2 regions of the Comamonas aquatica genome follow, and region 2 is predicted to be linked to the other one. Evidence: predicted binding sites of a transcription regulator. Region 2 holds the regulator's gene; the other holds the start of a gene.
The links. Region 2 encodes FNR, which switches genes on or off when oxygen is low (the NO sensors DNR and NnrR bind a similar motif). Its sites were predicted from a motif close to TTGATNNNNATCAA; they were not measured.
Positions count from the first base shown of each region.

Region 1: KAQ61_RS14665 (PHA/PHB synthase family protein) is a predicted target of FNR. The motif match lies at 2,436-2,449, and genes of this name have one in related genera.

Region 1 covers NZ_CP072916.1:3,113,300-3,118,247, reverse strand. Annotated here, with positions in the region: gene KAQ61_RS14675 (3-hydroxybutyryl-CoA dehydrogenase) at 1-627, opposite strand, end outside; gene KAQ61_RS14670 (GMC family oxidoreductase) at 732-2,381, shown strand; gene KAQ61_RS14665 (PHA/PHB synthase family protein) at 2,535-4,331, shown strand; gene fabI (enoyl-ACP reductase FabI) at 4,426-4,948, shown strand, end outside.
Region 2 covers NZ_CP072916.1:904,627-909,574, reverse strand. Annotated here, with positions in the region: gene KAQ61_RS04245 (cell division protein ZapA) at 1-429, shown strand, start outside; gene KAQ61_RS04240 (sulfite exporter TauE/SafE family protein) at 770-1,489, opposite strand; gene hemN (oxygen-independent coproporphyrinogen III oxidase) at 1,495-2,874, opposite strand; gene fnr (fumarate/nitrate reduction transcriptional regulator Fnr) at 3,079-3,804, shown strand; gene KAQ61_RS04225 (hypothetical protein) at 3,875-4,180, opposite strand; gene KAQ61_RS04220 (FixH family protein) at 4,429-4,716, opposite strand; gene ccoG (cytochrome c oxidase accessory protein CcoG) at 4,792-4,948, opposite strand, start outside.

The DNA of each region.
Region 1 (4,948 bases), 1.8 Mb from region 2:
GGCCGTGCCTTCGGACAGCACGTAAAACGCCTCGTTGATCATGGGCACCAGGATGCGGTTGACCACAAAGCCGGGCGCGTTCTTCACGGTGATGGGCGACTTGCCCAGCTTTTCCGACAGGGCCTTGACGGTGTCGTGCGTAGCATCGCTGGTTTGCAGGCCACGGATGATCTCCACCAGGGCCATCATGGGCACGGGGTTGAAGAAGTGCATGCCGATGAACTTGTCGGCGCGGCGCGTCGCGGCACCCAGCTGGGTGATGGAGATGGAGGAGGTGTTGGTGGCAATCAGCACCTCGGGGGCCAGCAGGGCGTCGAGCTGCTGGAGGATCTTGACCTTGAGGTCGTAGTTCTCGGTGGCGGCCTCAATCACCAGTTGGGCGCCCTTCAGGTCGTCATAGCTGGTGGAGGTCTTGATCCGCGCCAGGGCCTGTTCCTTGTCGGCGGCGGTGATCTTTTCCTTCTTGATCAGACGGTCCAGGCTGCCGGCCACGGTGGCCAGGCCCTTTTGCACGGCGGCTTCGGAAATATCGACCATCACCACCTGGATGCCGGACACGGCGCATGCCTGCGCGATGCCGTTGCCCATGGTGCCTGCGCCAACGATGCCTACGGTTTGAATGCTCACAGTGTTATCTCCCCAGTTAATGATTGAAATGCGGGAAAGATGGTAGCGAATTTCCCGCGGCACGCCCGTAAAGTGCGCGTCTTCAGACCGGGGGAGCGAGCAGCATGGATGAAACCTTTGATTTCGTGGTCATCGGCGCAGGCTCTGCGGGCAGCGTGCTGGCTGGCCGCTTGAGTGAGGACGGCGCGCACCAGGTGTGCCTGCTCGAAGCCGGTGGCGCCGATGCCAGCCCGCTGGTGCAGTGCCCGGCCGGCATCGCGGGCTTGGCCAGGACCGGCCAGTTCAACTGGTCGATCGACACCGTGCCCCAGCCCGGCTTGAATGGCCGCTGCGGCTTTCAGCCCCGCGGCAAGGTGCTGGGCGGCAGCAGCTCGGTGAATGCCATGATCTACCTGCGCGGACAGCCGCAGGACTATGACGCCTGGGCCGCGCAAGGCAACCCCGGGTGGTCGTGGCAGGAGGTGCTGCCCTGGTTTCTGAAGGCCGAGCACAACGCACGTGGCGCGGACGCGCTGCATGCCCAGGGCGGGCCGTTGCATGTGGCGGATTTGCAGCAGCCCAATCCGCTGAGCCTGGATTTTGTCGAGGCCGGGGTGCAGGCGGGGCTGCCCCGCAACGCGGATTTCAATGGCCCCTCCCAGGAAGGCGTCGGCTGCTACCAGGTCACCCAGAAGCAGGGGGAACGCTGCAGCGCCGCCAAGGCCTATCTGACGCCCCACCTCGGACGCCGCAATCTGCGGGTGCGCACCGGGGCCCAGGTGCTGCGCATCCTGCTGTCGGACACCTCGCAGGGGCTGCGTGCGACCGGGGTGGAATACCTGCGCGATGGCGCACGCCACGTGGTGCAGGCGCGGCGCGAGGTGCTGCTCAGCGCGGGCGCACTGCTGTCGCCCCAGTTGCTGATGCTGTCGGGCCTGGGGCCGGCGGGCCACCTGCAGGAACTGGGCATTCCGCTGCGGTGCGACCTGCCCGGCGTGGGGGCCAACCTGCATGACCACCTGGATGCGATCTTGCTGTGCGATGCGCCGGGACTGACACAGTCGTTCGGCCTGTCGCCCGCCGGGCTGTGGCACGTGGCGCGCGGGGCCTGGCAGTGGCACCGCCAGCGCACCGGCCTGCTGACGACCAACTTTGCCGAGGCCGGCGCCTTTGTGCGCAGCCGTGCGGAGCTGGCGCAGCCCGATCTGCAGCTGCACTTCGTGGTGGGTAAGTTGCTGGACCATGGGCGCCAGACCGTCTGGGGCCATGGTTTTTCCTGCCACCTGTGCCTGCTGCAGCCGCACAGCCGCGGCCAGGTGCGACTGCGCAGTGCCGATCCGCTGACCCTGCCGGCCGTGGACCCGAACTTCCTGGGCGAAGCCCGGGACCTGGCGCCCATGGTGCAGGGGGTGCGCAGCATGCGCCACATCCTGGCCCAGCCGGCGCTGGCGCGCCATGGCGCCAGGGAGCTGCCGGCCTCGGCTGCGGCGCAGACCGAGGCGCAGATCGCCGACTGGCTGCGGCAGACTGCCGACACGATCTACCACCCGGTCGGCACCTGCCGCATGGGCCCTGGCCCCCTGGACGTGGTCGACAGCCAACTGCGGGTGCACGGGGTGCAGGGGCTGCGGGTGGTGGACGCCTCTATCTTTCCGCGCATCACCAGTGGTAACACCAACGCCCCGACCATCATGGTGGCAGAGAAGGCGGCGCACTTGGTGCTGCACGCTGCGCAGCATGCCGCAGCGGCGGTTGGCCTGGTCAGCATGGCGTAAGGCGCGGAGCGCGGGCTGGGCGTCAAGCCGCGGACGCCGGGAAGCGGGTGAAGCTTGATGCGAATCAAGGTGCGGAGGTTTGGATTTGGTGGTTGCGGTGGTTTTCCCGAGAATGGTTACTGGTAGCTACAGTTGTAACCATTAGGCCCCGAGATGAGCGAGACTTCACCGAACATACCGACCCGCCCAACCCATGGCGCTTCCCCAGCCGAAGCCGCGCAGGCCCTGGATGACCAGGTGCGTGCCGCGCTGAGCGCCGGCACCATGGGCCTGTCCCCCGTGGCCCTGGGTTTGGCCGCCGCCGACTGGATGATGCACCTGGCCACGGCGCCGGGCAAACAGATGACGCTGGCCCACAAGGCGGTGCAACTGGCGCAACAGGCTGCGCAAGCCAGCCTGCAGCCCAGCAGCGAAAGCGATGCCCGCTTCAAGGACGTCGCCTGGCAGCAGTGGCCTTACCGGGCCGTCAAGGAACACTTCAAGGCGGCCGACAGCTGGTGGCGCGAGGCCGCGCAGGTTGACGGTATGACGCGCCACCACAGCCATGTGGTCGAGTTCTTCACCCGGCAGTGGATGGATGCCCTGTCGCCGTCCAACTGGGCGGCCACCAACCCCGAGGTGCTGGTCAAGGCCAAGGCCACGCAGGGCGAGAGCCTGCGCCAGGGCGTGAAGCTGTTTGCCGAAGATGTGCAGGCCGCGCGCAAGGCCAAGGCCGACACTGCGGCCGACCAGCTGGAGCCGCTGGAATTCGCCGTCGGCCAGGATGTGGCGTGCACACCGGGCAAGGTGGTGTTCCGCAACCACCTGATCGAGTTGATCCAGTACAGCCCGCAGACCGAGCAGGTGCTGCCCGAGCCGGTGCTGATCGTGCCCTCGTGCATCATGAAGTACTACATCCTGGATCTGTCGCCGCAGAACTCAATGGTGCGCTACCTGGTCAGCCAGGGCCATACGGTGTTCATCGTCTCCTGGCGCAACCCGGATGCCTCCGACCGCGACCTGAAGATGCAGGACTACCTGAGCACCGGCGTGCTGGAGGCCATGGCGGCGGTGAAGTCGCGCACCGGCGCAGCCAGCATCCACACCGTGGGTTATTGCCTGGGCGGTACCTTCCTGGCGATTGCGGCCGCCACCCTGGGGCGCTTGCAGCGCAAGAAGACCCGCACGGCCAAGGAGCAGGCCCTGGTGCCAGCCGATATGCCCCAGCTGAGTTCGGTCATTCTGCTGGCGGCGCAAACCGATTTTGCCGAGCCCGGGGAGCTGGGCGTGTTCATCGACGAGGACCAACTGGCCAACCTGCGCCAGCGCATGAACGAGCGTGGCTACCTGTCCGGCAAGCAGATGGGCGGCTCCTTCCAGTTCCTGGCCTCCAAGGACCTAGTGTGGTCGCGCAACACGCGGCGCTACCTGATGGGCGAGGACGATGCCAGCTTCGACCTGATGAGCTGGAATGCCGACCAGACCCGCCTGCCCGCGCGCATGCACAACGAGTACCTGACGTCGCTGTTCCTGAACAACGCGCTGGCATCGGGGCAGTACCGCTTTGCCGGGTCGACGGTGGCCCTGATGGACATCGCGGCACCGATGATGGTGGTGGGCACCACGCGCGACCATGTGTCGCCCTGGAAGTCGGTCTACAAGATCCACCTGCAGACCGACACGCACGTCACCTTCGTGCTGGCCGCCGGTGGGCACAACGCCGGCATCGTCTCCGAGCCCGGACGGCCACGGCGCAGCTACCAGATCGCCAGCGTGGAAGAAGGCCATGGCTGGACCGATCCCGACGACTGGGCCGCGCGCACGCCGGTGGTCCAGGGCTCCTGGTGGGAGGCCATGGATGCCTGGATCAAGGCCCGCTCGGGCACACCGATGAAGGCCCAGCCGATCCGGGCCGAGCACGTGGTGTGCGAAGCCCCGGGCGAGTACGTCATGGTGCGTTACGCCGACTGACGGCGGAGCGCATCCCCCATACTGGCCTGGCCACCGTGTGCCAGGCCCCCGTTTTTCATAGCTACAGCGCCCAGGCGCAAGAGAGGGAGAGAGGATGCAGAACAACGCAGCCCATGCATTCAGCGTGGCAGGTAAAAAAGGTCTGGTGCTGGGTGTGGCCAACGATCGCTCGATCGCCTGGGGGTGCACGGCGCAGGCCCGCGCCCAGGGCGCCGAGGTAGTGGCCTCGTGCCTGAACGACAAGGCCCGCAAGTGGGTGACGCCGCTGACCGACCCCATCGGTGTCGACCTGGTGAACTGCAACGTGGAAGAGCCCGGCCAGCTCGAAGCCCTGGTGGAGCACGCCGTGCGCAAGCTGGGCAAGCTGGACTTCGTGATCCACTCGATCGCCTGGGCCCCGCTGGACGATCTGCACGGCGATGTGGTGGACAGCTCACGCGAAGGGTTTGCCCGGGCGATCAGCGTCTCCTGCCACTCGTTTGCAGAGCTGGCCAAGCTGTGCGCGCCACACATGCCGGATGGCGGCAGCATGCTGTCGATGAGCTACCTGGGCTCCGGCGAGGCCGTGCCCAACTATGGCCTGATGGGCCCGGTCAAGGCAGCACTGGAGTCCATGG
Region 2 (4,948 bases):
GTGCTGCTGGCCGTGAACCTGGCCTACGAAAACCTGGAATTGCGCAAGCAGTTGCAGGCCCTGCAGCAACAGCTGGCCGATGTGCAGGAGCTGGGGGATGCCGGATTGCCCGACATCGCCGAACCCGATCCTTTGCTGCTCGCGCTGCAGGCCCAGGCCGAGCACGACGCCCAGCTGGCCGCCCAGCTGCTGCACCGGCTGGACACGGCCCTGGCGCCGGTGGCCGAACCTGACGCACCGTCCTACCCCGCACAACTGCAAGTCCAGGCCATGGTCGCAGGACCGCAGGTTGCACAGGCTGAAATCGCCTTTCAAACCATCCCGGACAGCCTGCCTGGTGCGGCAACCTTGGACACCACCGCAAGCGCTGCCGATTTAGACAATGACATTCGCGTGGAATTGCTACCGGCCGGTTCACAAGCCCTGTAAAATCACAACCGTCTGCAATCCTCCGGGCTTTATATTGCCTTGAACCAATGCTCTGTGAGCACGGGCTTGATACATTGCCTGGCAAGCGTGATCGTCTCGCGTCAGATGAACCCAATGCTAGGTTGCTCTCGCCCACCTGAACCCCCGGTTCAGGTTGACGGCCCGGCGGCTTTGCAGACACCTTCACCGCCTTGACGCAGGCACCTCCCCCCCAAAAAACCACCACATGCTTTGCTCGACCGCCTGAATTGGCCCCGAACAGCTTTGGCATGCTTGGTCGTTCATAAGCACAGTGGTCCTGCAGCTGCTGCAACACGGCGCTGGAGGCGCCGCCTGCTGCCTAGCGGCACCACATGGCGGGGGTAAAGATCAGATCCATCCAGAGCGCCCACAGCGACACCGCCACCAGCATCAGACCGGCCACGCGTGTGCCCCACTCTGCCCGCCAGCGGCGCACCCGCCCGCTGAGCCAGCGCCACGCGTACGGTGCCGACCACAGCCACAGCCCGCCCCCCACGGCAAACGCCACCATGCTGCCAGCCCCCGCCACGGCACCACCACTCAGAGCGGCCACCAGCACGGCGGAGTAAAGCAGGCCGCATGGCATCAGCGCCCACGCGATGCCCGCCAGCAGCCCCCCGCCGGGCAAAGCCAGCACGGGTTGGACCTTGGCCCAGGCCGCACGGCCTGCGCGCTCCAGCCATGCCGGCTGCTGCCCCTGAAACACCATGAGCAAGCCCCAGGCCAGAATCAGCAGATGCATCAGCACCCACACCGGGTGCAGCAAGGAGGTACGGTCAGAGAACCAGGCCACCTGCTCCATCGCCAGGGCGGCCACCGCCCCCAGCATGCCGTAACCCAGCAAACGCCCGGTGTGGAATTGCAGTGCCCCCCAGCCAGGCACGCCGCGGGGCGCTGCCGCAGCGGCGCCGGCATGCAGGCGCACGGCATGGGCTTGCCCCTGGATGACGGCATGGCAGGGTGCGGCACACATGGCAAGACAATGGGGCCCACCCACGAGCCCCATGAAAAATGCCGTCCAAAGCAGAGAAAGCGCCATAGGGATCAGATGATCCGCGAAAACCTGGCCCGGTTGCGATCTGCCTGCAAATAACGATCAAACACCAGGGCGACGCCGCGCACGAAGAACCAGCCCTTCTCGGTCACCTTGATGCAGTCGTCCTGGATTTCCACCAGGCCTTCTTCCTGCTGGCTTTCGAGTGCAGCGATTTCCGCCGCAAAATACTGCGGGAAGTCGATCAGCCATGCGTTGTTGATCGACTCGAACAGCACCTCGCCCTGGCACATGATGGTCATAATCACGGCGCGGCGGATCAAGTCATCGCGCGTCAACGCCAGACCACGCACCACGGGCAGGCGCCCCTGGTCCAGCAGGTCGTAATACTCTTCCAGCGTCTTGGCGTTCTGGCTGTAGGTGGCCCCCACGCGGCCGATCGCAGAAACCCCCAGCGCAATCAAATCGCAATCCGGCTGGGTGCTGTAGCCCTGGAAGTTGCGATGCAGGCGACCCTGGCGCTTGGCCACTGCCAGCGCATCCTCAGGCAAGGCAAAGTGATCCATGCCCACATACACGTAGCCCGCATCAATGAAACTGGCGATGGCCGCCGAGAGCATGTTCACCTTGTCTGGCGCAGGCGGCAAGTCCTGCTGCAGGATGCGGCGCTGGGCCTTGAAACGCTCAGGCAAGTGGGCATACGCATACAAGGCAATGCGATCCGGGCGCAGCTGTGCCACCTGCTGCAGCGTACGCGCAAACGATTGCGCGTTCTGCTTGGGCAGGCCATAGATCAGGTCCACATTGATGGACTGGAATCCGAGTTCGCGCGCAGCGGCCACCAGATCGAACACCTGCTCGGCGGGCTGCTCGCGGTGCACGGCCTTTTGCACATCGGGATCGAAGTCCTGCACGCCGAAACTCAGGCGGTTGAAGCCAACTTCCTTGAGCACAGCCAGGCGCTCGCGCGTCACCGTGCGCGGGTCCACCTCGATGGAATACTCGCCAGCAGGATCAAAGGCGAAACGCTCGCGCAGCATCTGCCACAGCTCACGCAACTCGTCATCGGACAGGAACGTGGGCGTTCCTCCGCCGACATGGAACTGGCTGACCACCTGCCCCCGCCCGCAGTGCTGCAGGTGCAGATCGACCTCGCGCTCCAGATAGCGCATGTACGTGGCCGCACGCTCATGGTGCTTGGTCACGATCTTGTTGCACGCGCAGTAATAGCACAGCGATTCGCAAAACGGGATGTGCACATACAGCGACATCGGCTGCTTGGCAGCCGCAGCGACTTTGCGTTGCTTCAGAGCCAAGATATAGTCGCTATCACCAAACGCTTCCACAAACCTGTCTGCTGTGGGGTAAGAGGTATAGCGTGGACCAGGTACGTCGTAACGACGCAGGAGTTCGGGTGTGACGACAGTCATGAATCTTTTTTCCTTGATTGTTAGACTGTGCACCAAGGGCCCGCAACCAACCTTGACGTGAATCAAGAGGTCTGCGATCAAGCAATGCCACAATTTTGACAAGCATCATTCACCGCAATCCCAGTTGTAACAGCTTCTTTTTTACCGACCTTTAACGCACCGCGTGACCCGCAAGAATGCCTGCACCACGCCGCGTCCGAGTACATGACCCCTCCAACCATCAAAGTAACCTGTTCCAACTGCAACCTGCGCGAGCTGTGCATGCCCGTGGGGCTGAGTGAGCAGCAGTTGCAGCGCATCGACGAAATTGTGGCCACCCGCCGCAAGGTCAAGCGCGGCGGCACCCTGTTCCGCAACGGGGAGCCCTTCACATCGCTGTATGCCATCCGCACAGGCTTTTTCAAGACCTGCGTGGCTACCGAAGATGGTCGCGACCAGGTGACAGGCTTCCAGATGGCCGGCGAGATCATTGGTCTGGATGGCATCGTGCATGACCACCACACCTGCGATGCAGTGGCCCTGGAAGATGCCGAAGTGTGTGTGATGCCGTTTGACGGGCTGGAGGAGGTGTCGCGCGAAGTGACGGCCCTGCAGACCCACGTGCACAAGGTCATGAGCCGCGAAATCGTGCGCGAGCACGGTGTGATGCTGCTGCTGGGCAGCATGCGCGCAGAGGAACGCTTGGCGGCCTTCATCCTGAATCTGGTGCAGCGTCTGCACGCACGCGGCTTCTCGTCGTCGGAGTTGGTGCTGCGCATGACGCGCGAAGAGATTGGCAGCTACCTGGGCCTGAAGCTGGAGACGGTCAGCCGCACTTTCTCGAAGTTCGTCGAAGAAGGCATGGTGGAGGTCAAACAGCGCCACGTGCGCATTCTGGATACCGCCGCGCTGCAACGCCTGGTCAACAGCCACCAAGACTGCAACAAATAACCACCTACCGCTGCCTCAGCGCAGGTCCACGAAAAAAGCCTTCCTGCATCAACAGGAAGGCTTTTTTCATTCACGCGTTGTTGGGATAGCAGGCCTGCAGCCGCTCGGGATCGCCGAGCCCGGCCGACGGCGCCTGGGCTTGGGCGTTGACCGCTGCGCTGGGCAGGGCCAGCACCATGGTCATCCAGCCGGCCACGGCGAAGACCGCCCAGAACGCAAAGAATGCCAGGGTGTAGATGGCCGTGCGCGACAGCTCCACCGCCTGCCCCATCCACAGCATGTCGTGCGGGTCAAACGCCGCGAAGACCAGCATCTCCATCACGCCGGCAGCCACAAAGGCCGGCCAGCCAATCCACATCCAGCGTCGTGTCCACATAAAAGCACTCCTTCGCAAGGGGTTGTAGATAAATTGTGTCCACAGGCGCAGCACCATGGTTGTGGGACAAACACTGAATAAAAAAACATAGCTGCCAGCGCTTGTTGTCACTGGATTTCAAATAGTTTTCTATTTAAAACCTAATGTTTGCATGCGCTAGCAGCTATGTTTTTAGCCAACCACCTCCGCGCTGTCATGGGCCACCCCTGCCGCCGAGAGCAGCGCAGGCAGCCTGTCAGCGCGCTGCATCACTTGGGTGCCAGGTTGGGCAGGTCGTCCGCAGGGGTGGCGGCATGGTTGCGCACCACGTGGGCGGGTGCATGGCTTTTGTCCGGGTTGCGCAGTTGCTCGTTGATGTTCACGCCCTTCTGGTAATAGTCGGGGTCCACGACGGGATCTGCGCCACGCGTGGCAATCACCAGGGTGGCAATGCCCGCCACCACCACGATGGCAGGACCCGCCACCACCAGCCACACATGACCGAACTTCCACCAGGGACCGGTCGAGACTTCGGGCTTCATTTCAGCTTGAGACATCCTAGACTTTCTGAGAAATAAACAAACACCGCGCACAGCGCCCGAGGGCACCGTGCGCCAGACCCACATCCACGCTCAACGCGGCACCAGGAACACGGATTTTTCGGACACCCGGCCCTCACCGCTGCGCGCATCGATGTCGAACACGATGTGGTGCGAGCCGGGCTCTGCCGCACCGTAGGGAATCTGCACCCGCACGGCCACGCCGCGCGTCTGGGCGGGCAGCACTTCG